Regions from separate parts of the Serratia sp. GW822-FHT06E05 genome, predicted to be linked through region 1. Evidence: predicted binding sites of a transcription regulator. Region 1 holds the regulator's gene; the other holds the start of a gene.

Evidence for each region. Region 1 encodes PurR, which represses purine synthesis genes. Its sites were predicted from a motif close to CANGCAAACGTTTGCNTG; they were not measured.
Region 2: the regulator PurR is predicted to act here: its motif matches at 9,716-9,733, upstream of guaB (IMP dehydrogenase).

Annotation. Positions count from the first base shown of each region.
Region 1 covers NZ_JBXALM010000001.1:579,454-595,860, reverse strand. Annotated here, with positions in the region: gene cfa (cyclopropane fatty acyl phospholipid synthase) at 1-1,049, opposite strand, end outside; gene punC (purine nucleoside transporter PunC) at 1,390-2,601, opposite strand; gene punR (DNA-binding transcriptional activator PunR) at 2,726-3,634, shown strand; gene purR (HTH-type transcriptional repressor PurR) at 3,669-4,694, opposite strand; gene cydH (cytochrome bd-I oxidase subunit CydH) at 5,018-5,107, shown strand; gene sodB (superoxide dismutase [Fe]) at 5,162-5,740, opposite strand; gene AC1RKC_RS02645 (C40 family peptidase) at 5,935-6,753, opposite strand; gene AC1RKC_RS02640 (Grx4 family monothiol glutaredoxin) at 7,169-7,516, shown strand; gene rnt (ribonuclease T) at 7,587-8,267, opposite strand; gene gloA (lactoylglutathione lyase) at 8,347-8,754, opposite strand; gene idi (isopentenyl-diphosphate Delta-isomerase) at 9,080-9,619, shown strand; gene AC1RKC_RS02620 (alkene reductase) at 9,700-10,797, opposite strand; gene AC1RKC_RS02615 (TetR/AcrR family transcriptional regulator) at 10,885-11,505, opposite strand; gene eptA (phosphoethanolamine transferase EptA) at 11,609-13,246, opposite strand; gene AC1RKC_RS02605 (NAD(P)-dependent oxidoreductase) at 13,398-14,039, opposite strand; gene AC1RKC_RS02600 (LysR substrate-binding domain-containing protein) at 14,181-15,110, shown strand; gene AC1RKC_RS02595 (DUF1289 domain-containing protein) at 15,132-15,371, shown strand; gene AC1RKC_RS02590 (aldo/keto reductase) at 15,471-16,367, shown strand.
Region 2 covers NZ_JBXALM010000005.1:163,266-179,672, reverse strand. Annotated here, with positions in the region: gene AC1RKC_RS14345 (FAD-dependent oxidoreductase) at 1-720, opposite strand, end outside; gene AC1RKC_RS14340 (MFS transporter) at 762-2,108, opposite strand; gene AC1RKC_RS14335 (DEAD/DEAH box helicase) at 2,957-6,010, opposite strand; gene guaA (glutamine-hydrolyzing GMP synthase) at 6,437-8,014, opposite strand; gene guaB (IMP dehydrogenase) at 8,191-9,654, opposite strand; gene xseA (exodeoxyribonuclease VII large subunit) at 9,825-11,201, shown strand; gene AC1RKC_RS14315 (glycoside hydrolase family 31 protein) at 11,208-13,574, opposite strand; gene AC1RKC_RS14310 (MFS transporter) at 13,586-14,893, opposite strand; gene AC1RKC_RS14305 (LacI family DNA-binding transcriptional regulator) at 15,259-16,341, shown strand.

The sequences.
Region 1 (16,407 bases):
TAATAACTGAACATGCGTTCGAAACGATCCGAATAACGTTGGGCCAACTGCGGCCATGCCTGTTTGAATCTTTCGTACCACGCCATCAAGGTGCGATCGTAGTCAGCGCCAATATTGTGCCAATCTTCCATCACAAAATGCCCTTCGCTGGCCTGGGCAATATGGGTAACTGACGGCAGGCAGCCATTCGGGAAGATATATTTGTTGATCCACGGGTCAACATTCATATCTGTCCGATTCGAACCAATGGTATGTAGCAGGAATAGGCCGCCCGGTTTTAAATTACGTTCCACCACGTTGAAGTAGGTGCGGTAATTTTTCGGACCGACGTGCTCAAACATACCGACGGAAACAATACGGTCAAATTGCAGATGCAAATCACGGTAATCCTGCAGCAGGATCTCGACGTCCAGCCCGGCACAGCGCTCCTGTGCCAGCTTTTGCTGCTCGGCAGAAATGGTCACGCCCACCACCGAAACGCCATAGTTTTTCGCCGCATAGGCAGAAAGCCCGCCCCAGCCACAGCCGATATCCAGCAAATTCATACCCGGCTGCAGCTGCAGCTTTTCGCAAATCATCCGTAATTTGGCTTCCTGCGCTTCTTCCAGCGTGGTCGCCTCTTTCCAGTAGGCGCAGGAATACTGCATATAAGGATCCAGCATCAGGGTAAAGAGATCGTTCCCCAGATCGTAATGTTCTTTGCCGACTATCCAGGCGCGTTTCTTCGATTGCAGATTGGTTAATCGCGCGGCGGCAATTCGCAGGGTATCTTTGAGGTGGCGGGGCAATTTCTTTTCCAGACCGGCGCGGACCACGTGATGAAAGAATATATCCAGCCGTTCGCATTCCCACCAGCCGTCCATATAGCTTTCGCCCAGGCCGAGAGAACCCTCCTGCAGCACACGTTTAAAAAAATTAGGATTTTTAACCTGAATATCGAAAGGGCGCGAGCCGTTTATTTCAATACCGGCCATGCTGAGCATTTCATGAGCGATACGGTACCATTGGTTGTCCTGGATGCTCACATCTTCTATACACGATGAACTCATAGCTTCTCCATCACCTTCTTCTGACTTATGACCCGTCAAAAAATAGCTTAGACAAATTCTGCGGGTGCATACGTTTACCTACGGTAAGAATCCCGTGGCGTCTGATATCCGACTATGAACAGAGGAAAATTTTAAGAAGGTTCCAGCGCAAGAAACGCGGGAAAGACAATCCTTAAAAAACTGTGACGCCATACGCGTACACAACAGTTGCTAGTGATAAAGAAATTATAAAAGTGTTATTTTTAAAGGTCGTTTTTGAGTATAGGCTTGCCGAGGCGCTTACTCAACTGTAAATCGCACTCGGCAAAAATATTCTTTAAGTGATTATTAATACTGGCAATTATGACGCGGAGTTAGCATGTTCCTGACGCGTCGCCTGTCGATCGTCCATTACCTTTCTCCGTTGCATCAGATAGCCCAACGCGGCCAATACCACCGTCGACACCATTACCGTGACCGTTGCCAACAGAGGCTGGGCGATAAAGGCCGAAACCAGCATGCTGGCGACAAAACACAGGCCTAATTGCAGGGTGTTTTGCAAGGCGGCAGCTTTACCGGTGCCCTCCGGGAACGGGGTCAACGCATTGGCTACCACGATAGGGTAAATGGCTCCGTTGACCAACGCCATCACGCAGAACGGAATTAACAACGTAGTGAGCGTGGGCTGAGTCAGGGTGGCAACCAGATATAATGCAACCATACTGACGCCATAAACTACCAGCAGCCAAGGCAACAAGGTGTTGCCATTCATGCGGTTCAATGCGGTACGACAGCCATAGCCCCCTAATAAGAACGCCAGCGTCTGCGGCACATAGCTCAGACCGATGTCGTTCGGGCTATAACCCATATCACCAAGAATAAACGGTGAACCTGTCAGCCACGCGAAGAAGCCGGCAGAACAGGCGGCAAAGATCATAACGTTGCCACTGAAGATGCGTGACTTTAATAGTTGGAAGAAACTGAGCGCGCTTTTCTTATTGTCGTCGGAAGGCACGGTTTTGGCGCTTTCTTTCAGCAGCAGCGTCGGCAATAGCAGAAGCACGGTAATGCCCAGCAACACGGCGAAAATGGCGCGCCAGCCCATGTGGTTCAGCAACCAGGCACCCACCAACGGCGCCAGCGCCGGTGAAAGGGCTACCAGCGGCATAATGGTCGCGAACACGCGGTTAGCCTTGCCTTCGCGATAGCGGTCAATTACCAAGGCCTGCCAGGTAACGGCAGCGGAGCAAACCCCAATCGCCTGGATAAAGCGCAGCGACCAAAGTTGCACGGCATTTTGCACCCACAGCATGCCAAGGCAGCCGAGGGCAAAGAGCGCCAGACCGATCAGCAACACCGGTTTACGGCCGAGGCGATCGGAAAGCGGGCCCCACAGCAGTTGTGCAAAGGCAAACCCGGCCAGGAAGATGCTCAGGCTGGCGCTGATTGCCCCGGCAGAAATCTGCAGATCTTGCTGCATCATGCCGAAGGCGGGCAGGTACATATCGGTGGCCAGGTATCCCAGCATGCTCAGGCCGGCAAGGTAGAACATAAAACCAAAGGAATTTCGCATGGTATTTCTCGTTAATATTTTATTGTCGCAGGTTTTTAGCGCCGGCAAGTGTATCCGGCTGGATCTCTGCTTGTGAAACGGTAATATTTGCGAGGTGCTGTTAAAAAAATTGAAGGCAAGAGCTATGTGGTCTGAATATTCCCTGGATGTCGTCGATGCGGTGGCCCGCACCGGCAGTTTCAGCGCAGCGGCGCAGGAGCTGCATCGGGTACCGTCGGCGGTAAGTTATACGGTGCGGCAGTTGGAGCAATGGCTGGCGGTACCGCTGTTTGAGCGCCGTCATCGCGACGTGGAACTGACACCGGCGGGCGTGCTGTTTATTCAGGAAGCGCGTGGTGTCATCAAAAAAATGCTCGACACGCGCCGACAGTGCCAACAGGTCGCTAACGGCTGGCGGGGCCAATTGAAAATAGCGGTGGATATCATCGTTAAACCCCAACGCAGTCGCCAATTGGTGCTGGATTTTTACCGCCATTTCCCCGACGTCGAATTGCTGGTTCAGCCGGAGGTGTTTAATGGCGTATGGGATGCGCTGGTGGACGGTCGTGCCGATATGGCGATCGGCGCCACAAGGGCGGTGCCGGTGGGCGGCGGTTTCGCCTTTCGCGATATGGGAGATATGCGTTGGTTGTGCGTGGCCAGTCCGCATCACCCGCTGGCCGCGATAGAGGGGCTGTTGAACGACGATCAACTTCGGCCTTTTCCGTCGCTGTGCCTGGAAGATACCTCGCGCAACCTGCCCAAGCGCGTGACCTGGACGTTGGACAACCAGCGCCGCCTGGTGGTGCCGGACTGGGCTTCTGCGGTGGACTGCCTGTGTGCCGGGTTGTGCGTTGGTATGATGCCCGCGCATCAGGTATTGCCTTTGGTGCAGCGCGGGGAGTTGGTGGCGCTACAGTTGCAACAGCCATTTCCCGCCAGTCCTTGTTGCCTGACCTGGCAGCAAAATACGCCGTCACCGGCTATGGCCTGGTTGCTGGATTATCTGGGAGACAGTGAAACCTTGAATCAGGAGTGGCTAAGCGAAGAATGACGCCGGAAACCGTGAGAGTTTCCGGCGCAGATAATTAGCGGCGATAATCGATGAACGGACCGTCAGCGACCGAACGGCGCTCAACCAGCTTGGGATGAACCTCAATCACCTGCGACTCTTCACGCTTGCTGATGATGCGATCCAGCAGCATGGTGAAGGCCATCTCGCCCAAACGCTCTTTGGGCTGATGAATGGTGGTCAGTGCCGGGGTAAAGTAGCGGGCGTTTCGCACGTTATCGTAGCCAATCACCGATATGTCTTGTGGTACGCGCAGGCCAAGTTCATCGGCGGCGCAGATCGCACCCATGGCCATGATATCGCCACCGCAGAAGACTGCGGTAGGACGTTGTTTCTGCGACAGTATCTGATGCATGGCCTTGTAACCAGATTCCGGCTCAAAGTCGCCCTGAACAATCCACTCTTCACGCACGTCGATATTGGCTTCTTCCATGGCTTTTAAAAAACCCTGATGGCGTCCGCCACCGGTATTACGCGCCAGTTGACCCGGAATGGCCCCGATATCGCGGTGGCCGCGTTCAATCAGGTAACGCCCGGCCAGATAGCCGCCTTCAAAGGCGTTATCGATAATGGTGTCGGTAAAGTCACCGCGTGCGGCGCCCCAATCCATGACGACCATCGGGATATTGCGATAATCTTCCAGCATGCCGAGCAGTTGGTCCGGGTATTCCGAACACATGACTAACAGGCCATCGACGCGCTTTTGCGCCAACATCGCCAGATAGGCGCGTTGTTTGTCCAGATTGTTATGTGAGTTGCACAGGATCAGCGTATAGCCTTTGCTGTAGCAGCTGTTTTCCACCGCCTCGATCACTTCGGCAAAGTAAGGTGCTTCGCTCGATGTGGCCAGCAGACCAATAGATTTGGTGTGATTGACCTTGAGGCTGCGCGCCACGGCGCTGGGTGAATAGTGCAGCTCTTTGATCGCGGCGCCAACGGCCGCTTTTGTTTCTTCGGCGACGAAACGAGTCTTATTGATGACGTGCGAAACGGTGGTGGTGGAAACGCCAGCGCGTTTGGCCACATCTTTAATCGTTGCCATGTAAAGAATGACTCCTGAACTCACATGTTGCAGTATGTAAGTGTGATGTTAATCGTTTGCCTGCGTAGATCCTTCTCCAAAGAAGCGAAAACTGAGTTTTTAGTGTGTTGAAGTCGTCAGCGCTTGGTCAGGAGGGGCATTTTGCCGGTACACAGTTGTGAACTGCGAATTTTGTCCCATATTGAGCAAAAGGGGAAGAGGTAATCGGTATTATAAACTGGGAAATGATAACAAGATTTTATCGGCCAACTGTGGGAAAATGGTTTAACACATTAATTGTGTGCCTTTTACCCTTGGGAAACCCAATCTGAAAAGGAGTTGTAATGGATACCGATTTGAAAATGTCACTGTTCACCACCCTGGGTGCGCTGGCTGTGATTATCGCTTTTAGCTTCACCGCAGCATTGAACTGATACTCTTCAGTCAACCAGGCGCAGTTCGCTACGCCTGGTTGTATTTTCCCCGCGTTACGCCAGATTTTCCTCCACAAATGCCCAGTTAACCAGCGCCCAGAAGTTTTCCAGGTAGGCCGGTCGTGCGTTGCGATAATCGATGTAGTAGGCGTGTTCCCAAACGTCGACGGTCAGTAACGGTTTGTCTTCACCTGTCAACGGCGTGGCCGCATTCGACGTATTAACAATCGCCAGCGAGCCATCCGGCTTTTTCACTAACCAGGTCCAGCCTGCGCCAAAGTTTTTCACCGCGGCGTCGCTGAATAGTTCCCGGAAGGCGGTGAAAGAACCAAAAGCCTGGTTGATCGCGGCAGCCAATTTGCCCTGAGGCTCTCCACCGCCCTGAGGTGACAGGCAGTGCCAATAGAAGGTGTGATTCCATACCTGGGCCGCATTGTTGAAGATGCCGCCGCTGGAAGCCTTGATGATTGCCTCAAGGGATAATCCTTCAAACTCGCTGCCTTTCAGCAAATTGTTCAGGTTGACCACATAGGCGTTGTGATGCTTGCCGTAGTGGTATTCCAGGGTTTCTGCCGAAATGTGCGGTTCGAGGGCATTTTTTTCATAAGGTAGTGCGGGCAGTTCAAACGACATTGCTTCCTCCTTGTACAGTGTCAACTCGCCGCTAAAGCAACGGACTTTAAATTGACCTGTTTTTATTGTGGGTATTTAGCTTAGCAATTTTCGCGCTGAAATACAGTGGGGGCGGGCTAAAGGATTGGGTGCTTTAGGGACAGCAGGAAAATCAGTCAGGGGAGAGCGGCTGGGCAAGCCAGCCGCCAAAGAAATTATCGAATGGTTTTCGGTGTTACTACACGGCGGGCGCCGATGTAATGGTTTTGCCAGTAGTCATTGTCGAGTTGGCTGATCCGAATTTCTTCACCGGTACGCGGTGACTGAATAAATTTGCCGTTGCCCAGATAAACGCCAACATGGTCTGCCACGCCGCGGTTATTAATGCGGAAGAACACCAGGTCACCGCTTTCCAGTTCGCTTCTCTTGATCGGCGCGGCGTCTCGCAGGTGATACATTTCGTTGGCGGTGCGCGGCATTTTGATTTTCACCACGTCTTTATACGCGTAGTAAATCAGGCCGCTGCAGTCGAAACCGGTTCTTGGTGAAGTACCGCCCCAGCGGTAAGGCTTGCCCATTTGGTCCATCAGCTTGGCCATCGCGGTTTGCTTGGCGTGCTGATAGCGTTTTTTGTGCGCTGGAGTCAGCTTCAACGGTTTATCATCACGCACCAGTTTTGCGGTGGCCATCCCGGCTTCGCGGTGGCGACCATAGCCTTTTTTGTAACCCTTTTTCGGCGGGGTAACTTTGATTTTGGCTATTTTCTGAGTTTTGCCTTTCGATTTGGCGCTGACGATCTTTTTAGCGGTTTTTTCCGTTTTGGCTTTGGAAACCTTGGCGGTTTTCTGCGGGGTGGTGGTTTTTGCTTTTTTGCTGGCTTTTACCGCTTTCTTTTTCTTGCGGTCATCTGGCCGGGCTTCGTTGACATGGCTTTTGCGTTGCTCGGCGGCAATACGCGCCTGTGGCGCAGCATGCGCCAGATTGAAGAATAGCTGTGTAAACAACAGCACAAAAAGCGTAAGAATTAAACGCATGTCGACGTTACCAACCTTGGCCCCGGAACAGATATCGAAAGAAGGACAGTATTCCCGAATTTCGCCATATAAAACAGCGAAGAACTCATAAATGATAATCCATATTGTGAGAAAACGTTAATGGCATTTTTTTTGCTGAAAAATCAATCTGTTGATGTATAAAAAAGCGACAATCACCGTCGGCGGGATTATTTAACGGCGCATTTTGATGGCAAAATATATTAGTGAAATGGCCAGATTAAAAATGTTATTCTGCGCATATGTTTTGACCGGAAAGGCTTTGCCGGTAAGACGCGACTGACTACGGGGAAATGCCCTTGCAAAAGATGGCGTTTTCTTGCGACTGTTCCAGCCGCTACAATGGCCGGTGTGATGCATGTTGTAGCCATAAGACTTGGCTTGAGGAAGCAATACAATGACGACGACGATTGAAAAAATTCAGCACCAGATCGCTGAGAACCCGATTCTGCTGTACATGAAAGGTTCACCGAAATTGCCAAACTGCGGTTTCTCTGCGCAAGCCGTGCAGGCGCTGTCTGCCTGTGGCGAACGCTTTGCCTACGTTGATATTCTGCAGAACCCGGACATCCGTGCCGAGTTGCCGAAATACGCCAACTGGCCGACCTTCCCACAGCTGTGGGTCGACGGTGAGCTGGTAGGCGGCTGCGATATCATCATCGAAATGTATCAGCGCGGCGAACTGCAGCAGCTGATCAAAGAAACGGCAGAGAAGTACAAACAGCAGGAAGACCAGCAGCCATAATCGGCTCGGTTTTATTGTTGGGATCCATCGGGCGGCACCAGTGAAGACTGGGCCGCCCGATTTTTTTGTCTTAGTCGGTGTTTTCGACCGCCAGTGGCCAGCCACCCAAGCGTTTCCAACGGTTGACCAGTTCACAGAACAGCAACGCGGTTTGCTCGGTGTCATACAGGGCAGAATGTGCCTGGGAACTGTCGAACGGGATATTGGCGGCGATGCAGGCTTTGGCCAACACCGTCTGCCCCAGTACCAGCCCACTCAGCGCCGCAGTATCAAAGGTGGCGAATGGATGGAAGGGGTTACGTTTCAGGCTGGCGCGCTCTGCGGCGGCCATCAGGAAGCTGTGATCAAAATTGGCATTGTGCGCCACAATGATTGCCCGGTTGCAGCCACGATCCTTAATGCCCTTGCGCACGGCTTTAAAAATAGCGTGCAACGCATCGTGCTCACTGACCGCACCGCGCAATGGGTTACTTGGGTCTATGCCGTTAAAGGCCAGCGCTTCCGGCTGCAGGTTGGCACCTTCAAAAGGCTCCACGTGGAAGTGCAGGGTCTCGTCCTGCTGCAACCAGCCGTTTTCATCCATTTTTAACGTAACGGCGGCAATTTCCAGCAGCGCGTCGGTTTTGGCATTAAATCCGGCAGTTTCTATGTCTATGACTACGGGGTAAAACCCACGAAAACGGCCACTCAGGGCGTTAAGATCACTTTTTTCGGCCATCAGTTTCTTATCTTCATCGAATGCAGCGCGCATTATGGCAAATTTTGCGCCCGGTTGCAGGCGGTTATCACGCAGATAAAAATAAGGGCGCAGGAAGCGCCCTTAATCGACCTCAGTGGCCCAGACCATGCCCAGCATGTTTGTTCTCGATCAGTTCGATCTTGTAACCGTCCGGGTCTTCAACGAAGGCGATCACCGTGGTGCCACCTTTTACCGGGCCGGCTTCGCGAGTAACCTTGCCGCCGGCGTTACGGATGCTGTCACAGGTTGCAGCGACATCGTCGACGCCCAGCGCCAAATGGCCAAACGCGCTGCCCATTTCGTAGCTGTCGGTGCCCCAGTTATAGGTCAGTTCAATCACCGCACCTTCGCTTTCATCGGTATAGCCTACAAACGCCAGCGAGTATTTGTATTCCGGGTTCTCGCTGGTACGCAGCAAGCGCATGCCTAATACCTTGGTATAAAAGTCGATGGAACGTTGCAGGTCACCGACGCGGATCATGGTATGGAGTAAGCGCATAATTCCTCTGATTGGATGTGCCGTTGCCAATGGCGGATGGATTGAAGCGAAATTCAGTATAGCGTTGCCGCATAAGGGATTTCAATGTATGCCGGGGCGGGAGCGGCAGAGCTTCAGTGACATTGTCACCTTATCAATGGCAATCGCACAGTATGTGCCCTATGGTTGATGGAAATAGGTACTATACCCCTCGCAAGGAACAGCAGGGTCGGATAGCGATACAGACTCAGGGTGAATGGCCTCAATTTATACATTTGGATCTGGTTAATATGCTTTTTTGTTTTTACCCGTGTGGAATGATGGCTACTGCCGAAGGAGATCATTAATGGATGAAATGCTGATTCTGGTGGACGCCGAAGATAATTCCGTGGGGTCGCAAACCAAAACGCTGGTGCACCAGCAGGGATTACTGCACCGGGCGTTTTCAATTTTTATATTTAATAGCCAGGGCAGACTGCTGCTGCAACAGCGGGCTTACGGTAAATACCATTCTGCCGGGTTGTGGACCAACACGTGCTGTGGTCACCCGCGCTGGGGAGAGGCGACGCAGGCAGCCGCACAGCGGCGGTTGCAGGAAGAGATGGGCTTTTGCACTGAGCTACTGCAGGTATCGAGTTTTACCTACCGCGCGGAAGTGCCAGGCGATTTAATTGAGCACGAATTCGATCATATTTACGTGGGCTTGTTTGACGGTGAACCGCAAGAGGATCCCGAAGAGGCCCACAGCTGGTTGTGGGTCGATATTCGGCAATTAGCCCAGGAGATAAAAAACGATCCTGATAAATTTACCGTTTGGTTCCGCACCATAATGAACAATATCGACGCCGCTGAGATCGAACGTTGGGGAAAGTTGGTTCCCCGTTAAATTGCCCCTGAACCGAAAAACGACAAAAGCCCGCCGGCATTCGCATACCGGCGGGCTTTCTTATCTGGTATTCCGCGTTATTACAGCGTCGGGTAGTCAGTATAACCCTCTGCACCGCCGCCATAGAAGGTGGCAGGCTGCGGCTCGTTCAACGCAGCATTCTGCTTGAAGCGCTCTACCAGATCCGGGTTGGCGATATAGCTGCGGCCGAAGGCCACTGCATCGATAAAGCCTTTATTGATCAGCTCTTCTGCTTTCTCGGCGGTATAAGCGCCGGCACCGACGATGACGCCTTTAAAGTGGGCGCGTACCGAGTCACGGAAGGCGTCGGAATAAGGCTTGCCGCCGGCCCAGTCGGGTTCGGAAATGTGCAGATAAGCGATATTGCGCTTGTTCAGCTCTTCCACCAGATACAGCGCCGCTTCTTCCTGATCTTCCCCGTTATCCAGGCCGTTGAACGGACCCAGCGGTGAAATACGGATGCCAATGTGTTCTGAACCCCATTCGGCGATGCTCGCGTCAACCACTTCCAACGTCAGGCGAGTGCGGTTTTCGATGCTGCCGCCGTATTGGTCGGTACGTTGGTTAGACGCTGGCGACATAAACTGGTGCAGCAGATAGCCGTGCGCTGCATGCAGCTCGATAAAATCAAAGCCGGCTTCACGTGCGTTGGCGGTGGCCTGACGGAAATCGTTGATGATCCCCGGGATCTCGTCGGTTTCCAGCGCTCGTGGGGTAGAGGTCGGCACTCGTACCCAGGCGCCGGTTTCGTCACGCACGGTGGTGCGGGTGTCGGCATTGATCGCAGAAGGGGCCACCGGTGCCTGCTGGCCCGGTTGCAGGCTGTTGTGGGAAATACGGCCCACGTGCCACAGTTGAACGGCGATATGGCCATTCTTATCGTGTACAGCCTGGGTGATTTTTTTCCACGCGGCGATCTGCTCAGGAGTGTGCAGCCCCGGAGCGCCGGCATAGCCTTTCGCCTGGAAAGAAATCTGAGTGGCTTCAGTGACGATCAGGCCGGCACTGGCGCGTTGAGCATAATATTCGCCCATTAACGGAGTAGGGATATCGCCGGGCTCAATGCTGCGCAGCCGCGTCAGTGGGGCCATAAACACGCGGTTTGGCAGGGTGACAGCGCCAACCTTCAACGGGGAGAACAACTTTTCAATCTTCATAGTGCATCCTATATTAATAGACCGGTCGACTAGTAATGTAATAAAACTGCCCCACAGGGCAAGTTTCGTAAAGCCAGGGTGTTTTGTTTAAGGTTGCGGCGGACGCAACAGCAATTCAATACTTTCCAGCGCGCTGGTCAACGGCGCGACCGAGCGGCGGATTTTGGCACGCAGCGAAGCGCCAAGCCACAGTGAATACAGTGTTTCTGCCGTTGCTGCCGGGCTCATGGCAATCGACAAGGCGCCTTCGCGGATACCGCGTTCAATCGCGTCCTGCAGGTGAGCAATCACCCGGGCGGTTCCCGTTTCCAATGCATGACGCATCGGTTCTGACAGATCACTCACCTCGGCGGAAAGCTTCACCGCCAGACAGGCATTGTGGCATTCGCTGCGGCAGTGATAGCTGATTGCCTGGGCGTAATAGCTCAGCAGCTGGTGGCGCGCATCGCTTTTATCGTCGGCAAACAGCTGTTTCATTTGCCCATCATAATGCTCGAAATAACGTTGCAGCATCGCTTCACCAAAGGCTTCTTTCGAACGGAAGTAGTGGTAGAACGAGCCTTTCGGCACCCCGGCCGTATTCAGCAGTTCACTCAGCCCCATGCCGGTAAAACCAAGGCGCAGGCTTAGCGTCTCGCCGGTAGCGAGCAAATGTTCACGGGTGTCTGTCGGGCAATGCGCATGTTTAGTCATAATGGCTGTCAGCATAATAGACCAATCGGTCTAGGTCAATAGCAATAAAAAAACCGGCGTAAGAACGCCGGTTGCGATGAGCGGTATTTTGCCCGAGCGGGATGAAGATGTTAAGCGGTTATGAACCGCTGCGGCAGCGTTGCAGAATATCCAACTGCGATTGATACTCGCGAGTTTGCACGTTCATCATACCGAGCAGGGTATGGAACAGGTTGTCTTGCGAGACTTCGTCCTTTTCCGCCATATTGTTCAGGCACTGGCGATCGATCTTGAAGTTGCGCTCATAGTCTGCAGACATCCACATCAGGAAGGGAACATGGGTCTGCTGGCTTGGAGCGAAGACATAGGGCGTACCGTGCAGGTACATACCGTTTTCACCCAATGATTCACCGTGGTCGGAAAGGTACACCAGCGCCGTATTGAATTTCCCGCTGTACTGCTGCAGCAGTTTGATGGTGTCGTCCAGCATGGCGTCGGTATAAAGCAGCGAATTGTCATAGGTATTAACCAACTGCTCGTGGGTGCAATCCTGGATCTGATTGCTGTCGCAGGTCGGCGAGAACTTCTGGAACTCTGGCGTACTGCGGCGGTAATAGGCCGGCCCGTGGCTGCCCATCTGATGCAGTACGATCACACCGTCGTCTTTCAGGCTGTTGATGTAGTCGTTCAGTTTGTACAGCAATACATTATCCATGCATACATCGCCGTCGCAATCCTGCGGCAGTTTCAGCTTGGTCATGTCTACGTGTGGTACGCGATCGCAGGCGCCTTTGCAGCCGCCGTCATTTTCACGCCACAGCACGTTAACACCGGCATGAGCCAGTACGTCTAGTACACCTTCCTGATGCGTAGCCAGAGTCGCATCGTAATCCTTGCGCGGCATGTTGGAGAACATGCAGGGGACGGATATGGCGGTTTCAGTGCCACACGAGCTGGCGTTTTTAAAATAGGTCACATTGTCTTGTTTCAGGCGCGGGTTGGTTTCGCGGCCGTAGCCCCCGAGCGAGAAATTCTCGGCGCGCGCCGTTTCGCCCACCACCAGGATCACCAGGGTTTTCTTTTGCTGTGAGGCTATCAGCGGCCCTTTGCGAGCATCTTCACCAATTTTCACCAGCGGCAGGTTACGGGTGAAGTAGCGTTGCTGGGTAAACTTGATGGTGCCGGCGACGAAGTTAGAAGGCGTCAGCATTTTCACTACGCTTTTGTTATTGCGGATCAGCGAAGCGTAGTCCTTATAAAACAGCGCGGCGATAATCAGGATCACCACCACGGAAAGCATCACGTTGGCGGCTCGCAGCCCGGCCATGTACCACCAGGGGCGAGTTTTTCGGATATCGGTAAAGCAGACCGCCACCGCCGGAAGAATACCGAGCAACACCAGCCACAGCCCCATGCGGGGTGTCAGCAGGGCCGTGGCCTCCTGCGGGTTGGTCTCGAAGGCGTTCTGCATCATATTGCCGTCGATGACCACGCCATAGCTGAACATAAAGTAGTTGGCGGCCGCGCTGCCGAGCAGGAAGAAAATCATCAGCGGTTTACGCAGGAAGGGCACGGTCAGCACGCTGAAGATGATATTCAACGCGCAAAAAATCACTACCGGCATGGTGGCGGCGAAAATAACGCTGTGGACGTTATCGAAGCTGATATACGACCAGGCCTTATGAAGGAATAACGCATTCTGGAACAGAGTGAAGAACAAGGCGCTGGCGAGGATAAAACCCAGGCTGTTGCACTGTAAGCGTTGACGTAACCACATTGCCAAATCTAAGTCCTGCTATTAAGTAATGCGCTGAAATTTACAGGATGAAACTTAAGAAAACCTTAGAGATTCAGAATGGTGGCGAAGTCGTTTAGTTTTGGTTTAGAAAAAAGGTCGCCAGACCGGGGGATGGTCTGGCGATGCGATATCAGTAAGCGGCGGTAAATTGCGCTTTGATAAACTGCGGTTTTTCAATTTCGTCGATGATGGCGACCGACAGATCTTCCACCGAGATACCGGCTGGCGCCTGGCCATTCATCAACAGTTTGGTGGTGCCAAGGCGGAACTGGCCGGTGCGTTTGCCAGGTTCCAAAAGGGCAGCTGGCGACAAATAGGTCCAGTCGAGCGAAGTCTCGTTACGCAGTTTGTTGCGTAAATCGCGTACCGCTTGTGCGCCTGGACGGATATTTTCCGGGAATTCCGGCGTGTCCACCAATTCAACGCCCGGCGCGACTTCCAGACTGCCAGCACCGCCCACCACCAGCAGGCGTTTAACGCCGGCTTTTTTAACCGCGTCCAGGATCTGCTGTGCGCCGCGGCTGGTTTTTTCGTAAAGGTTGTCTTCCGCCCAGCCTGGGTTATAGGCGCTGATCACCGCATCCTGACCGGCCAGCTGTTTCACCAGCCATTCGGTGTCGGCGATGTCGCCCAGCGCTATGCTCAGGTTGGCGTTTTCCGGCAGGTCTTTTTGCTGACGGGCAATCGCCGTGACTTGCAGTCCACGTGCCAGAGCTTCATCCAGCACGCGGCGGCCTACAAAACCTGTTGCTCCAATAATGGCTACTTTCATCTTTATGCTCCTGTCAGTAAAGGGGTCAGTATTAACTTTCTGCTCAGATTGACCTGAGCGGGTATAGATAATGTAGTACTTAACAATGATGTTGATTAGTGCCATATTCATGCTTTCTTGATTAAGTAAAACTTCATAATCATGGATAAACTGAATCGAATGGCGGTATTCGCCACCGTGGTGGCCGAAGGATCGCTAGCCGGAGCCGCCCGGCGACTGGGAATGACGCCGTCAGCGGTCAGCCAGCACCTGCGCTCACTGGAAAAAACGCTTGGCGTGCCCTTGTTGCACCGTTCTACACGCCGCCTGGCGCTCACCGAAGCGGGGGCGGCGTTCTATCCCGGTTGTGAGGCGATGTTGTTTCAGGCACAGCAGGCGGAACAGCGTCTGGCGGAACTGCGCGATACCCTGGTGGGAGAATTGCGCATCGCGACGACCATCGGTATCGGTGGTCGCCCGTTAGCGGAGGCGATGGCGCCGTTGTTGCAGGCGCATCCCAAGCTGACGCTGAAGGTGCTGGCTGACGACCGGATTGTCGATATGATTGATCAACGTATCGATATTGCGCTGCGGGTTAATCGTCAACTGGCGGACGCCAATATGATTGCCCACCCGCTGGCCGAATGGCCGATGGTGCTGTGTGCCGCTCCTCGCTATCTCAGCCAGCATGGCGTGCCGGAGACGCCACAAGACCTGGTGCAACACCGATGGATCACCGGGGCTTTCAGCGGTGCGCATCTCGATTTGCATCACCAGAGCGGCCAGCAGCTTAAATTGCGTCTGGCGGAAGGGCAGATTGTCAGCGACAGCATGACCGTCATGCGCGCCTTCACCCGCAATGGTTTGGGGATCTCGATTCAACCCCTGTATGAAATAGAAGATGAGCTGCAACGCGGTGAGTTAATCCAACTGATGCCTGAATGGCGGCCGACACCGTTACGGCTGCATGCGATGACGCTCGAGCGGGCGATGCCGGAGAAAAATCGCCAGGCGCTGCGTTACTTGCGCGACTATTTTCGCCGCCACACCGAAAAGTCACTTGCCAGCGGCACCGATGGCGTCTTCAATTAGCAAGAGATAACAGGAGGACGCGTGCCGCAGCAGCTTGAGTTTTTTGACATCCCCAGCCCGTGCCGAGGTATCTGCCAGGCCGATGACCGAGGCTTTTGCCGTGGCTGCCTGCGCAGCCGCGAAGAACGCTTTGGCTGGATGCAAATGAGCGATGCGCAAAAAAGGGATGTGCTGCGCCTGTGTCACCAACGCTTCCTGCGCCTGCAGCGAGCCAATAAACAGCCCGATGAGCCGCAACCCGAACAGCCGTCGCTATTTTGACCGGTACCCGATCCGCCGCACGTTAGCGCGGCTTTCCCCTTTCCACGTCGTTACCCGCTTGTGTATGCTGGCATCAAACACTGTCATGAGGTTTCAATAATGGAAAACCGTATTCAACTCGCGCCGCAGGGGCCTGAATTTTCCCGCATGATTTGCGGATACTGGCGTTTGATGGAGTGGGGCATGTCGCCGCAACAGCTGTTGGCGTTCATTGAGCAGCATATCGAGCTGGGCGTGACCACTGCCGATCACGCGGATATTTACGGTGGCTATGCCTGCGAACAGGCTTTTGGCGAAGCGATGCGGCTGAAGCCGTCATTGCGCCAGTCGATGGAGTTGGTGTCCAAATGCGGTATCGCCACTACGGCCAAACCGGGCAACGCCATCGGCCATTACATCACCGACCGCGAGCATATCGTTTATAGCGCGGAACGTTCGTTGGCGCATCTGCATACCGACTATCTTGACCTGTTGTTGATCCACCGTCCGGATCCGCTGATGGATGCCGATGAGGTCGCTGAGGCCTTTGTGTCTCTGCACCAAAGTGGCAAAGTGCGTCACTTCGGCGTTTCCAACTTCACACCGGCGCAATTTACGTTGCTGCAATCGCGGCTGCCATTCTCGCTGGTGACCAATCAACTGGAGATTTCACCGATTCATCAGCCGAGTATCCTGGATGGATCGCTGGATCAGTGCCAGCAATTACGCATCAAGCCGATGGCCTGGTCTTGTCTGGGGGGCGGCCGCCTGTTCAGCGACGCCGAGTTCCAGCCGCTGCGTGATGAGTTGCAGGCGGTGGCGCAGGAAATAGGGGCCGAGACTATCGAGCAGGTGGTGTACGCCTGGGTGATGCGTCTGCCGTCGGCACCGTTGCCGATTATCGGCTCAGGCAAGATTGAACGCGTGCGTTCTGCATTGAAGGCGCAGCAATTGACGCTGGATCGTCAACAGTGGTTCCGCATCCGCAAAGCGGCGCTGGGTTACGACGTACCTTAAGCGGCACAATAAAACGGGCAGCCTCGGCCGCCCGTTTTTA
Region 2 (16,407 bases), on a different contig from region 1:
TTTGCGCCAAAGTTCCGGGGCAATCGGAAGCTGATAGGCACCCACATCGTCCTCAGCGCAGCACAGTGCAACATAAAGATCGGTCGCGCTGGCGGGCGTATAAAGGATCCGCCTCGTGCCTGAAAAGTACTCAATGTAGTTCGAGCGATCTGCAGGCGGTACGTCATCGTCATCGCGCTTCAACATCATTCTGACCGCGCCATAGTGCAGCGGCTTGCGGTACATCAGCAGGTCCAGAGATTCTCTCACCCGCGAGTTGATACCGTCAGCGCCGATCACCAAATCGGCTGACAGCGTTCGCTTGTCCGCCATCAGCAGCTTTCCATCCGGTGTCGCCCCCACCGCCTCGGAATCGCTGACAATTTCAGCACCGGCGCGGCGAGCCGCATTGAGCAAAGACAGCAGCAGCCGCTCGCGCAGGATGGTAACCAGACGTGGGGCACCGCTGCTGTTGATCGGAATATCCTCCATCGTTGCGTTGCCGTGATCCCGGGTCTGGAATACGGCCCCTTCGTGTGCCCCCACCATAGCTTCGTCATAGGCTCCAATCGCCTCGAGCACACGCAGCCCATTACTCCAGATATAGATGCCCGCACCAAAGGTGCGCAGGTTTGCCGAACGCTCATGCACTCTCACGCTCCAGCCACGCTGAGCCAGCGCCGCCGCCGCCGTAAGCCCGGCGATACCTGCCCCAGCAATTTCTGCATGCAGTTGCTTCATACCCTCTCCTCAGCCCCGTTTGTTTTTGATCGTACCCGTCGTTAAGAACCCGCCTGTACCGCAAACAGATCCTTTCTCCTGGTCATGCAGAACAACGCCAAAGCGGCAATTAATGCGGGAATCGCCATCCAGTAGAAAAAATTCTGCAAATCACCAACCACGGTATATAGCCAAGAGCCAAGATAAGCCCCCGTGATGGAACCCACATGACCCACGCCGATCCCCCATGACACTCCGGTCGCACGTGCCGTGGTGGGATAAAGGCCAGCGCTCAAAATACTGATGTTGTTCAATGCTCCCGTGAGGGTAAAACCCACGAAAAAAACGCAAACCAATAAACGGGTAGAACTGCCGAGCTGGCTGCCGGTAACCAGCAGCGCGACCGAGGCCAATAAGGCTAAAGGAGGGAGTATTTTGGCGATACCGATTCGATCGATGAGAAGTGCTGTGATGATGCCACCGATCATGCCCCCCAGCGGCAGCATTGCGGCAACATGTAAGGCCATCCGAGCGTCAAAGCCGCTGCTGCGCAATACCGTGGGTAGCCAATTGCTCAACAGGTAGAACGAGAATAAGCAGCAGAAAAAGGTCAGCCAGAGTAGCAGCGTACGCTCGGTTCGCCCTTCAGAAAATAGCGCCGCCACGGGAGACAGCTGCAGGTTTTTTTCGCCGGGCTTTCTGTCCATACCGTCGGTAAAGATTACGTCCTGCCACTTCCTATGGCCGCCAATCCGCTCGACGATCCGCAGTAATTTAGCTTTCTGTTGCGGCCTGTTGGCCAGGAAACAGATCGACTCAGGGAGCATGAAATACAGTACAGGCAGCATCACCAAAGGAGCGATACTGCCCACAAAGAGCAGGCCTCTCCAGCCCAGCACCGGCAGCAGCAAGTCGGCCACCCAGCCGCCGAGCGCCATACCCAAGGTAAAGCCGGAAAAGCTCAAGGTGACCAGCAACATGCGCCAGCGAATGGGCGAATACTCTGACACCAGAGTAATGCAACCGGGCAATACGCCGCCTAGTCCCATGCCAGTCAGCAACCGCAGTGCCACAAGCACGCTAATCGATGAGGAAAAGGCATAACCCAGGGTGCCTAAAGCGACGATAACCGAGCAGATCAGCAACACCGTTTTGCGCCCATAACGGTCCGCCGCGGGGCCACAAATGAAACTGCCGAGTAACATGCCGAACAGACCTGCCGCGAAAGCCGGGCCCAACTCGGCGCGATCAATCCCCCATTCTTGAGCCAATTCAGGGGCGATATAACCCATCGCGCTGGCATCCAGACCATTAATCATCAATACAATAAAACACAAGAGCAGCGTCATTATCTGTAAACCACCGATCGGGCTTTGATCGACAATGTCGGTGACGGATTGTTTGTTCATGGCAAAAATCCTCTTTTCTTGTTTTTGTATTACCTTGCATCATGAAAAGCACGCCACCACCGGCAGGAAGACCCGGGATTAACCGGTGAATAAAATGGCATCAACATACTGATTAGTAATAATTTACCTTCTGCCAGTTCCGGAGCTTATGCATAACCTGGTGTTTTACTGGGTAGCGCTGCAGGGGCAGGTTTTCCAGAAAGCAGGGATTGATCGAGTATAGGGCTGTGCTGATATCAGGGAATAATCAAAAAAGGGATCTTTGGTATAACCAAAATGAATACAAGGAGGCGCGCAAAGGGAATATTTCGTGGGCGTCGGAAAAAAGAAAACCCCCGCACAGCCTAGCCGCAACGGGGGTTTTTAGATCATCACTGATAGTCAGTGATTAGCGGTTCATCATTCCCACTCAGTCATAAATGAGAAAAAATAATTCTTATACAACAATGATTTTCAACCAACATACTATCCAATACCATTAAAAATACCATACAGAGAAGAAGCAAATGTGAGCCTCTTAACGGACCTCGTCAACCGCCTTGTAGAGCCCAGCCTCACAATTTCACCAATGACGGGAACTCGCTTCAAGGCCCGAATGTCCAGACTAGGCTGGTTGCAGTCGCTCAATTCAGAAAGATCAATGACTACAGTTGTTGAAGGACTCTACAGAAGTCTGTTCTGCACCCCCAAATCTGTAACTGCAACCTAACGAATTCAAATATCTGTGATTGCGTGAGGCGGACACCTGACGTATGTGAATCGTTGAAGCTCGGTGCTGTCTACGGAACCTATGGCGATTCACTGAACGTCTGCATTGATCCAGCTGTTGTTGGCATTGCCTATAGGGCTTAGTGAGGAACGTCCAGCACGGTCACTCGCACACCCAATTGTCTAGCGTAACCAACCAGACCATCAAACAGGTGAAATAGCTGCGCGGTTTCTGCGGTTCTCTTGGAGGGATCCTTGATCACCTTCTGAAGTGCATCAAGGTCGCAGCAGCCAGCGGTCACTAAAACCACATGCAACTGCGCGTCAGCCCGCTCGATGATGTCGCTCCTTAGCTTCCTCCACAGCGCGATGCCCGTTGGCGATTTCGCGGGTGCCTTATATAGCCGTGGAATCTTCGTGTTGTTCCAAAAGGTGGATTTCGTCCAACTCTTTGCCCCGTCAGGCGTCTCCGATCCACGCGCTAGGTAAACTAAGTTCTTCATGGCTTGCGCGACGACATCGTGAAAGGCCGAGGCCGAGATCGACGTACCCTTTCCAGCCTTTGCATGAACTAGTGCGATTTGACGATTCGTGAAGTTGGCCAGCACAAAGTCGGCGCACTCCGAACCCAAGTCGTCACAGATGACCAACTCAGGCGAGAATCCGGGCGATACGTCACCATCGGCGATTGCCTTGAAGAGAGAGCCTGGGATAAAGGCAGTGGCCTTCGTACCTTGCTTCTTGGCTGCATCTAACTCATCGGTCGTGCCCTTTTCGTTAGCGCAGGCAGCGATGCGTGGGCGACTGAAGTGCTGCAAAAGGGATTCCTCGGCGTGAGCATAGTCAACCTTGTAGAAGTTGCGGCCCTGGTAAACCATGGCCCCATCCTGAAGACCGATCAGAACCAACTCCTGATTCTGGTTCAGGTAGTCCGTGAACGACTTGGCGCTGCTCCCAGTGTCGTCCTCGAGGACTTGAACGCCAAGCCCACCTCGAACGCCCTTTCCCTTGAACCAGAAGCGACCCTTATCTTGCTGGTACTCCAAGAGCAATTCCAGCTCAACGCTTACCGGCGGGTCCGCGAGATCTTCGAATATGTATGTGCACTCGTGCATATTGGTGCTTGTGCCGGATGGCCCGCTCTTTGGCGACGTGACCTCAACGGAAGAAGCTACGATGCGAAGTTCTTCGCCTTCGGCGGAAGAGATGCGGATCTTCGACTGCGACAAATCGATCGACATTGTCACCGGAAGCGGTTTTAGAGGTGGCTTGCAGGTCTGCATGTATCTTTGCAAGACGATATTGTCAACATGCGTCGAGGCCAGCGCCGAGGCGATTGACGTTGCCCATTCTTTAAACAAAGATACAGAGTGGCGTCGTCTTTGCTGCTCGGGAATATCCTGACGAACCCGACCGCGATGCATACCAACGTAGCGTCGACCCTTTGCCGACGCTCCACGGGCCGCTTTGCAGATCTGAACCCGGTCAGTCAGCGAGGCAGGGATCAGCTTCAGATCGTGACCGCGATGAACTGACGCCCTGATCACAGTGTCAAATGGAATAGCGCTGCTCGTGGAAACATTGGTGATGCTGTACGACGCATCAAGTAACTGAGATAGCTCGGCTGCCCCGAGAGCTGTGGTCGACACATCGATAAGCGCTTCAGGATAAGTACCTGTGGTGTCCGAAACCAGAAGGTAGTCGCCAGCAACGACTACGCAGTGCACTTCGAGTCTGACTTCATACAGTGATGTCTCTTCCAGAAGACGGGAATTTGCTATCGATGCGTAGACCCATAGTGCGAAGTCTGTCGCTCGCTGGCACGGCGCATTCGGCTCACCAAGAATGATTGCGTCTGTAAGGTTAAGACTGTCGGTGCAGTCTTCGATATATTCTTCCAGAGAAAAGCTGCTCTTTAGCCTGCGCACGAGCACGCTTGGCGCAATAACAACCTGAGGATTGTCTGCAAGCACATCCTGACGAAACCTTCGCCGGAAGCGACCATCGAAGTACTCCACGGAAGGCTGGCTCTCCAACATACGCTCGACAACATTGCGATAGTGCTGCGCTGTCAGGAGTTCTACACTTTTTTCGAACTCTCGGTACGCCAGCCAACGATCACCCAGATTTAAGTAGTTCGGCGCGTAGAGTAGAGCCGCACAGTCCTCTCGATCCGAACGTCCCCTTCGCAGAACCCGTCCGATTTGCTGAATGAGCTTGCGGTCATTGCCAACAGGCCCGAAGAAGGCGACACAGCAGAATCGGTGGTCGTCCAGTCCTTCGGTTAGTTTGTGCTGATGAATCCAGATCACCGCGCTGTGCCTCTCAGGGACTTCCTTCAACAAATGCGAGCCAGCATTCCCTGTAAAAGTGTCATGTATGCCAATGGCGTCAAGACCCGCGTCGCGAATCACTGCCACTGCTGCCTTGATGTCAGCAGCACTGGTGCAGCATATGATGGCCCGAGGTGTGCTGCTGATCAGACTATTCGACTGTACCGCGGCCTTCCAAGCAGCGGAGAATTCCTGAGCCAGTTTCGGAACGTCCATCTCATCAGGCAGGGATAGCGTCTTAAGGGGACGAATAATCTTTGCCGCTTCGGCATCGTGGTGTGAAAAATGAAAAACGGATTCTTTTGGGTTCTCGATGCGGAACAGCTTTAGGTCATTGCGATACGGTGTCGCAGTCATGAGGATCATGGGCTTGTTAAGCGATTTCACCGCCTTCCCCCAGCGTAGTGCCGGTTCGTAGTGGCACTCATCAACGACAACGGCATCGACGGATGCGGCGAGCGTGGCGTACTCCTGAGGCGAGGATCTTTGGAGTTCAGTCAGTGTGGTGAACGTGCAGACAAGCACCTTGGCATCGGTGTTACTTAATACGTCTTTTATGGATGAGGGCACAAAACCGACAATAGTTTTTTCATTTGGCGCTGGGTATCTGACGTTTGCCCAGAATCCGTGCTGGAGCGCGCTGACCATCTGGTCTCGTAAATTCTTCCAAGGAGTAAGTACCAGGACACGACCTGGCGCACTGATCACGGACAGACAGGCGATGACGCCAGTCTTTCCTGTACCGGTAGGCATCCGAACTAGGCAAGCAGTACTATTGGCTCGCATACGCTCAATGACGAATGAAAGCGCTCTGCGTTGGTGATCCCAAAGGCTAATGCCCTGAGGAATATCGCTAAACATCGGTGCCTCCCATGCTTTTTTATTCACGTAAGTCTATCAGGCGCAGTGCTCGTCAACTGCACTGGGGCATCCTCAAATAATGAGGAGCAGAATAGTTTTTCTACCCAACCGACGCTACTAGTGCCGTTGATCGTGGCGACCGGAACTCATCGTACAGCGTCTATTCACACACAGGTGTTGAACGACTGAGATCGCTGCAGAACAGTCAGTGCCTTCCATTTACAGAGCCGCAGGACGCAGCGAAAATCACCCCAACTTACAGACTTCGGACAAATACCATGCCAGTCGCTAGATGTGTCCTTGGTATCAGTACCACCCAACTTGTGATACCTGACTCAATGCCATAAAAAATGCCATTGACAACGCAATATGCATTATCAATGGCACATTGAATATTGTTTTAAATCAAATATCTATAAAAACCTCTTACTCCCACTCAATGGTAGCCGGTGGCTTACCGCTGATGTCATAAACCACGCGGGAAATACCGTTGACTTCGTTGATGATGCGGTTGGAGACGCGGCCGAGGAAATCGTACGGCAGGTGCGCCCAATGTGCGGTCATAAAGTCGATGGTTTCCACTGCGCGCAGTGAAACAACCCAGTCGTATTTACGGCCATCGCCCATCACGCCAACCGAACGCACCGGCAGGAACACGGTGAATGCCTGGCTGACTTTGTTGTAGAGATCGGCTTTGTGCAGCTCTTCGATGAAGATCGCATCGGCACGGCGCAGCAGATCGCAGTACTCTTTCTTCACTTCGCCCAGTACGCGTACGCCCAAACCTGGGCCCGGGAACGGGTGACGGTAAAGCATGTCGTACGGCAGGCCCAGTTCCAGACCGATTTTGCGCACTTCGTCTTTGAACAGCTCTTTCAGCGGCTCGACCAGGCCCAGCTTCATCTCTTTCGGCAGGCCACCCACGTTGTGGTGCGATTTGATCACGTGCGCTTTACCGGTGGCGGAAGCGGCGGATTCGATCACGTCCGGGTAGATGGTGCCCTGCGCCAGCCATTTCACTTCAGTCTGCTTGCAGGCTTCTTCGTCGAACAGTTCAACGAACACGCGGCCGATGATCTTGCGCTTGGCTTCCGGTTCGTCAACGCCAGCCAGGGCGCTCAGGAAGCGATCTTCCGCCGCCACGTGAACGATGTTCAGGCCGAAGTGGTCGCCAAACATTTCCAGCACCTGGTCTGCTTCATTCAGACGCAGCAGGCCGTTATCGACGAACACGCAGGTCAGGCGTTTACCGATGGCGCGATGCAGCAGCATTGCGGTTACGGAAGAGTCGACGCCGCCGGACAGGCCGAGGATCACGTGATCTTCGCCCACCTGCTCACGAATGCGCTCTACCGCATCTTCGATGATGGTCGCCGGAGTCCACAGGGCTTCACACTGGCAGATATCCAGCACGAAACGCTCCAGCATGCGCTGGCCCTGACGGGTGTGGGTCACTTCCGGGTGGAACTGCACGCCGTAGAAGCGTTTTTCTTCGTTGGCCATAATGGCAAACGGGCAGGTATCGGTGCTGGCAACGGTCACGAAGTCGGACGGGATAGCGGTCACTTTGTCGCCGTGGCTCATCCACACGTCGAGCAGTGGTTTACCCGTTGGGCTCAGCGCGTCTTCGATGCCGCGAACCAGTGCGCTGTCGGTGGTAATTTCCACCTGCGCGTAACCGAATTCACGCTCGTTGGAACCTTGCACATGGCCGCCCAGCTGCATTGCCATGGTCTGCATGCCGTAGCATACGCCCAGCACAGGTACACCGGCGGTGAACACGTATTCTGGCGCACGCGGGCTGTTGGTTTCGGTGGTGCTTTCCGGGCCGCCGGACAGGATGATGCCGCTCGGATTGAATTCGCGGATTTGCTCTTCGCTAACGTCCCAGGCCCACAGCTCGCAGTAAACGCCGATTTCGCGCACGCGGCGGGCGACCAGTTGGGTGTATTGCGAACCAAAGTCCAGAATCAGAATGCGATGCTTATGGATATTTTTTGTCATGTGAGGCGAATTCCAGCAACAGAGAAAAAGGAAAATCTAAAACGTTAGGACAGTTTCAGTCGGCGAGGCCAAACAGTTGGTGGTCGCCCGCAGCACAGCATGCGCAGTTGACATAAAGTCAATGAGCAATGCGAGCAGCGGACGGCGAACAAATGCGCCGGCCGCAGCCCCTGAAATTAACCCATGCGGTAGTTCGGTGACTCTTTGGTAATGGTCACGTCATGCACGTGGCTTTCCTGAATACCGGCGCCGCTGATGCGAACAAATTCAGCCTTGGTACGCAGGTCGTCGATGGTGGCGCAGCCGGTCAGGCCCATGCAAGAACGCAGGCCACCCATTTGCTGGTGTACGATCGCTTTCAGCATGCCTTTGTAAGCCACGCGGCCTTCGATACCTTCCGGCACCAGTTTGTCGGCGGCGTTATCGGTCTGGAAGTAACGGTCGGAAGAGCCTTTGGACATCGCGCCCAGTGAACCCATACCACGGTAGGATTTGAACGAACGGCCCTGATACAGCTCGATTTCGCCCGGTGATTCTTCGGTACCCGCCAGCATGGAGCCGACCATTACGCAGGATGCGCCGGCCGCGATAGCTTTGGCGATGTCACCGGAGAAGCGAATGCCGCCGTCGGCGATGACCGGGATACCTGTCCCTTCCAGCGCTTCAACCGCATCGGCGATGGCCGTGATCTGCGGTACGCCTACGCCGGTTACGATACGAGTAGTACAGATGGAGCCAGGGCCGATACCTACTTTGACCGCGCTGACGCCGGCGTCAGCCAGCGCTTTGGCACCGGCTGCGGTAGCCACGTTGCCGCCCACGATCTGCAGATCCGGGTATTTGGCGCGCGTTTCGCGAATACGCTGCAATACGCCTTCGGAATGGCCATGCGAGGAGTCGATCAGCAGCACGTCAACGCCGGCGGCGACCAGCGCATCAACGCGCTCTTCGTTACCTGCGCCTGCACCCACAGCTGCGCCAACGCGCAGACGGCCATGCTCGTCTTTACAGGCGTTTGGCTTGCGTTCCGCTTTCTGGAAGTCTTTTACGGTGATCATGCCCAGCAGGTGGAAGCTGTCGTCCACAACCAGCGCTTTCTCAACGCGTTTTTCGTGCATTTTCTGCAGCACGACTTCACGCGCTTCGCCTTCTTTCACCGTAACCAGACGCTCTTTCGGCGTCATCACGGCAGTAACAGGCTGGTTCAGATCGGTGACGAAGCGGACGTCGCGGCCGGTAATGATACCGACCAGTTCGTTCTCTTCGGTGACGACAGGGTAACCGGCGAAGCCGTTACGTGCGGTCAGCTCTTTCACTTCTTTCAGGGTAGTGGCAGGGGTTACGGCTTGTGGATCGGTTACCACGCCGCTTTCATGTTTTTTCACGCGGCGGACTTCTTCTGCCTGACGCTCGATAGACATGTTTTTGTGAATGAAGCCCAGACCGCCTTCCTGCGCCAGCGCGATGGCCAGGCCGGATTCGGTAACGGTATCCATGGCTGCGGACAGCATAGGGATATTCAGGCGGATATTTTTGGTCAGTTGGGTGCCGAGCTCAGCGGTATTAGGCAGAACCGTAGAGTGAGCTGGAACCAGGAGAACGTCGTCAAACGTTAGTGCTTCTTTCGCGATACGTAGCATGGGCAATATCTCACCAGAGTGGGCTGTGAAAAAGATAAAATATTGCCGCGGCATTATACAGAGCGTAATCGGTTGCCTCCAGCACTTTCTCACAAAAACTCTTGATTACCTTTTTCAGCCATGTAGTATCGACCAATTAAGTGCTTGTTTTGAAATTTGATCTGGGTCACATGTCGATACCTGTTTCGCCTTCCATTTTTACCGTAAGCCGCCTGAATCAGACGGTTCGACAGCTGCTGGAAATGGAAATGGGCCAGATTTGGCTCTCCGCCGAGATCTCCAACTTCTCCCAGCCGTCTTCAGGTCATTGGTATTTCACGCTGAAAGACGACCGCGCGCAGGTGCGTTGCGCGATGTTCCGCAACACTAACCGTCGTACTACCTTCCGCCCGCAAAATGGCCAACAGGTGCTGGTGCGCGCCAGCATCACGCTGTATGAGCCGCGCGGCGACTATCAGCTGATCGCCGAAAGCATGCAGCCCGCCGGCGACGGCCTGTTGCAACAGCAGTTCGATCAGTTAAAACAGCGACTGAGCGCCGAAGGCCTTTTCGACCAACAGTTCAAACAGCCGCTGCCCAGCCCGGCCAAACGCGTCGGGGTGGTCACCTCCGCCAGCGGCGCGGCGCTGCACGATGTGCTGCAGGTGCTGCAACGGCGCGATCCGTCATTGCCCATCGTTATCTACCCTACTTCGGTGCAGGGCGCGGAAGCCCCCCTGCAGATTGTACGTGCCATCGAAACGGCCAACCGCCGTGACGAGTGCGACGTGCTGATCGTCGGCCGTGGCGGGGGTTCACTGGAAGACCTGTGGAGCTTTAACGACGAACGCGTTGCGCGGGCGATTTTCGCCAGCCGCATTCCGATTGTCAGCGCCGTCGGCCACGAAACCGACGTCACCATTGCCGACTTTGTCGCCGATCTGCGTGCGCCAACCCCTTCTGCCGCTGCCGAACTGGTCAGTCGCAATCAGTTGGAACTGCTGCGTCAGTTGCAATCACAGCAACAGCGGATGGAAATGGCGATGGACTACTACCTGGCGCAGCGCCAGCAGCAGTTCACCCGCATCAACCACCGTTTGCAGCAGCAGCACCCGCACCTGCGTCTGGCGCGCCAACAAACGCTGTTGTTCAAACTGCAACGTCGGTTGGAAGACGGCATGCAAAACCAACTGCGTCTGTCTTCGCGTCGCAGCGAGCGGGTTCAGCAACGGCTGGCGCAGATGCAACCGCAGGCGCGTATTCACCGCTACCAACAACGCGTGCAGCAACAGGAATACCGTTTGCAGCAGGCATGGGATCGCCAGCTTAACGGCCTGCGCCAGCGCTTCGGCGTCGCCTGCAGCCAACTCGAGGCCGTCAGCCCGCTGGCGACGCTGGCCCGCGGCTACAGCGTGACGCAAACCCCGCGCGGCGAACTGCTGAAAACCACCAAGCAGGCTCAGGTTGGCGAACTGCTGAAAACCCGTCTGCAGGATGGTTGGGTGGAAAGCGAGGTGAAAACCATCACCGTTGCCAAAAAGCCGCGCAAGAAACGCGCGGCCGAATAATCCCGCTTACTCCAGCGTAAAACGGCTGCCCGGTACGCCGTTAATCCACAGTTCTCGCGTCTCTCCAGTTGGCAAACTGCAGGCCAACGTCTGCCACGCCGGTTTGAACCGGCCTTCGGCAGTGATGTTCAGCATGATGCGTTGAGTGTCGCTGAGCATCTCCCAGCGCAGCCACAGCGCATCGCCCTGCTGCCAGCCATAACTTTCCCCGTCATCTTCGAATAACAGCCCAGAAGCGCTACCACAGCCTTTGAGCGGATACAGCTTCAGCTCGCGCCGATCGTCCGCCGTCACGTCAACATGCGCCAATCGCGACGACAAAGGTATCGCGGCACCGGCACGTACCAGCAGCGGCAAGCGCTCCAGCGGCGCCTCCAGCAGCACCGCCTGGCCGCCGCTGAACCATTGGCCGCTGTAGAAGCAGTACCAGCCGTCGCCGTTATCCGGCAGATACACCGGCCGCTGACGCTGCCCCTGCTCCACCACGCTGGCCACCAGCAGGTCGCGACCCATCATAAAATCATCGGTTTCGTTCAGCGTGCGCTCATCATGCTCGTGGTCGAGGAAGGTCGGGCGCAGCATCGGTTCGTCGTCGACGCAGGCCTGCCACAGCAAGGTGTAGAAATACGGCATCAGCCGATAACGCAAAGCAATCGCCTCGCGCACTGCCGGCGTCACCGCAGGGTACATCCAGGGTTCGTTAACCGTGGCGTCGTCGTTCCAGGAGTGGATGGTGAAACGCGGATGCATCACGCCATTTTGCACCCAGCGCACCAGCAGTTCGGCGTCCGGCCTGTCGCCGGAGAACCCCCCCACGTCGTGCCCGAGGTTGTACAAACCGGACAGACTCATGCCCAGCCCCATGCGAATGTTGTAACGCAGGGTTTGCCAACTGGTACGGTTATCGCCGCTCCAGGTCTGCACATAACGTTGCATACCGGCACAGCCGGAGCGTGAAATCAGGTACGGCCGCAGCTCAGGGGCAAAGCGCTGCTGCGCCTCCATCGAGGCACGCATCATCAGCAACGGCATCACCGGGCGAATATGTTTGATGGCGATCGGCTGGCCAAAACCGTGGCAACGCGCCTCGCCGTCCCACACTTCATATTCGTTATTGTCATTCCAGGTGGAATCGATGCCCATTTCCAGCAGTTGCTGAGTCACGCCCTGCTGCCACCAGTGCACTGCCGCCGGGTTGGTGAAGTCCAGATGTGAGCCTTCGTCGTCCCAAAAGCTCGAACGCTCCGGCCTATCGCTTTCTGAATCGCGGATAAACAGCCCTAACTGCGCCGCCTGTTGATACTGCGGATGATCCTGCAACAGGCACGGCTTGATGTTGGCCGCCAATTTCAATCCGGCATCGTGGAAAGCCTGACTCAACTGCTTGGGTTGCGGCACCTTGTCGTAGTTCCAGTTGAACACGTAACGCTTGTTGCCGATCGAGGTATAACCCGAGGACAGCTGGAAGGAGTCACAGGGAATGTCATGTTGGTGACAAAGCTCAATAAACTGCCGTAGCTGCTGTTGAGCATCCGGCGCATCGGTGTAATGCATGGTGGATCCGCTGTAGCCCAGGCTCCATTTTGGCCCGAAGTGTGTCTTGCCGGTCAGGCGTACAAACGCCTTGGTGACATCCAGCACCTTTGGCCCGAGGAACAGGTAATAATCCAAATCCCCCGCCTCGGCCTGATAGCGGCGATAGGCCAGGTGGTAATTGTCGATCTCGTTACCCAAATCCAGCCAGCAACTGCTCAGGTTGTCGTAAAACAGCCCAAAGCTGGCCTCTTCTCCACGGGTGATGGTGAAAGGAATGTGCTTGTACAGCGGGTCAGTGCTGGCGGCGTTGTAACCCATCGCATCCAGATTGCGCATTTCAAAACGGCGGCCGCTGCGCTCCAAATCACCGGCCTTCTCGCCCAGGCCATAATAGCGCTCGGCGGCATGGCGACGTTGATAATGGGCCACGCCGTCACCGTGCGGGTTAAGCAAATAGGCGCTGGTGGGCCGATCGGCTGCCAGCGGACGCCATTCACCGGCGGCGTTACAGTGTTCCCATTCCAGCCACAGCGGCTGATGCACGGTCACGCGCAGCGCAGAGGTGGTCAGCACCAACCGATCCTCATGCTGCTGCAAGTGGTAACCCGGCAGGTTGAAACCGGCGACGCTCAGCCGGTCGCGCCCTTCCCAGGGCACGTCGGTCTGTGGCGCAATGCTCCAGGTGCGATCCAGCGCCAGCTCTCCGCTGCGCTTGATCAACACGCGACACAGGTGGTTTTCCAACACGTACAGGCAAAACAGATGGCGTTCATCGACCAGCAGTTCAATACGATCGGCATACTGTCCTGCCAGCGTCCAGTTTTTTAAGGTTTTCATAGGCATCCAACTTAACTATTGAGTGTTTTTTTACCGCCGCGTTCGGCGATCAAAGCAATCAGGAACAGGGCGCCGATCAGGTCGAAGAAGCCCATGGCGATGAATAAGGGGTTAAAACCGACGGTGTCGGAGACCGCACCGATCAGCAACGTAAACAGGAAGCTGGCGATCCAGGCGCTGGAGCCGCGCATGCCGTTGACGGTCGCCATTTGGTTTTTATCGAACGACTCCACCACCAGCGCGCTGAGCATGCAGGAGATCACCTGGTGCCCGAAGCCACCGATCGAGATCAGGGCGATCGCCACGTAGGGATCTTTGGTGATCGCCACAAATGCCAGCGAAACCATCATAAAGGCGCCCGTCACCGAGCTGGCGACCACCGAGTTGACGCGGCTGCAGCCGAACCATTTGCGGTACAGGGTGGTGAGATAGCCGCTGGCAACGCTGCCGATGTCCGCCGCCAAAAACGGCAGCCAGGCAAACATGGCGATGTGCTTTAAGTCCATGCCGCGCTCGGTGGCCAGGTACAGCGGCACCCAGAAACTGAACACCGCCCAGGCCGGTTCGGCGAGAAAGGCCGGAATGGCGATGCCATAGAACTTTTTGTTGCGGCACAAAATCGCCAGCGACTTGAGAAACGGCAATCTGGGCAGTTCCGGCTCATTGTCTTCGCGGATCAGATCCAGTTCCTGCTGGCTCAGATTGGGGTGCTGCTGCGGCGAGTGATAGAACAACCACCACAAAACTACCCAGATCAACGCCAGCGCGCCGGAGAACAAAAAAGCGCCCTGCCAGCCAAAGGAAACGTGGGCAATCACGATAATTGGCGGAGCTAGCATGGCGCCAATAGAGAAACCGACGCCCGCCCAACCGGCGGCGATCGGCCGCTCCTTTTTAGGGAACCAGTCGGAAATCGCCTTGGCGTTGGCCGGTGTGGCCGCCGCTTCCGCCCCGCCCATAAAGAACCGCAGGATAGCCAGTTGAACCCAACTGCCCGCGCCGGCATGCAGCATGCAAACAACCGCCCAGATACTGGCGCAGATCAGAAAACCCATCTTCAGGCCAATAACGTCGATCAGCCAGCCGCAGATCGGCTGAAATACCGTATAGGCCAGTTGGAACGACGCCACCACCCAGGAGTACTGCTCGGTGGTCATGTTGAGGCTGGTTTTCAGTTCAGGTGCCAGAATGCCCAACGAATTACGGGTGATGTAGTTGACCGTTACGCCCAGTAAAAACAGCGCCAGCATCCACCAGCGCAGCGATTTGAACTTGCGCCGGCCGGTATCGGCGACCCTTTGATTAATTTCAACACTCATCTGTCTTCTCTCCACGACGGCTGCCCGGTGCAACAGCGCGCCTTTTGGTAGGGTACGTTTTGGTATCGAAGGTATGGGCCGTGGAAAACTGCGGTATGTCTAACAAAGACCAACGCATCACGATCACAACCACATGATTTATTTTCGTTTTATTTATAATTCAGTCCATTAATTGGACTGATAAATCTATAAAGTTGGTATACCAATTCAGACTAGCCAGCCGGAAGCGTGAGCGAAACGAGGTTTTTTGCAAAAATTCTCATGCATAGAATAAAAGCTCGCCATAATGGCGACAGAAGCCTGACAGTACGCTGAAAAAACACCGTGAAAATATTTTCATTACCGAATTTGAAGGAGATCACAGAATGAACGGAAAGCTGAAAATACAGGAAATTGCCCGGCAAACCGGGCTGTCGATCAGCACCGTTTCACGTGTATTAGCCGGTAAGTCCAATACCAGCGTCGAAGCTCGACAAAAGGTGTTGGCCTGCGCTCAACAGAACGGCATTCTGCAGGGCATTTCCAGCGGCAGGCTGATGCTCAATAACGTGATGGTCTTCGCCCCCCAGCGCGCTTTTGATGTGCGCACCGATATCTTCTACTACAAGGTGATCCAGGGGATCTCCGCCGCATTAGCTGAGCATGAAGTGCGGATCCGCTATTGTGGGCTGGAAGAACTGCACAGCGACGGCGCGTTGTTTCTGGAAAAAATGAGCGATCCGCAAACTCAGGCGGCGCTGATTATCGGCATCGACGACGAACACATTCACCAGTTGGCCGCCGACCTGAATAAACCCTGCGTACTGATTAACTGCACCGACCGCCAGATGCGGCTCGACAGCGTGTCACCCGATCACCAACTGATTGGCGAGTTCTCCGCCAACTATCTGGTGCAACAAGGGCACAGCCATATTTTGAATCTGCAATGCCTGCGCCGCCACACCATGGAACTGCGGCTGGCGGGTATTAAACAAGCCTATGCGCGGCACAATATCGCCTTTGACGACGGCCGCCATCTGGTGACAACTTCCGGCTTCGGCAGCGAAGAAGCGGAGCAGGCGCTTACCACCTTTATCAACCGGGTGAGCCACCGCTCGCAGCTGCCAACGGCCATTCTTGCCGGTGGCGACTACATGGCGGTCGGCGCGGTCAAGGCGCTGAATAAACTGCAGCTGAGCGTGCCGGGCGATATCTCGGTGATGAGCACCGACGGCTTCAATCTGGCGGAAATTCACGACGTGCCGCTCACCTCGGTGCAGGTACCGCGCGACGAACTGGGTTATGAGGCGATCCAACTGCTGCAACGCCGCATGCTGCGCGCCGATGCACCGCCTTGTAACCTGCTGCTATACGGCAAACTGGCGGTACGCGCCTCGGTCAAACGCATCAGTCCCCATAAAACCAGCCCGGCGGTCAGCACCCATGACCACCGTCTTTACGATGTCTGAACTACACTTAGTGACACCCCGTTCATTATTGAGGGCAATTTTTTGGTTCATCGCGTATTGGCGTGA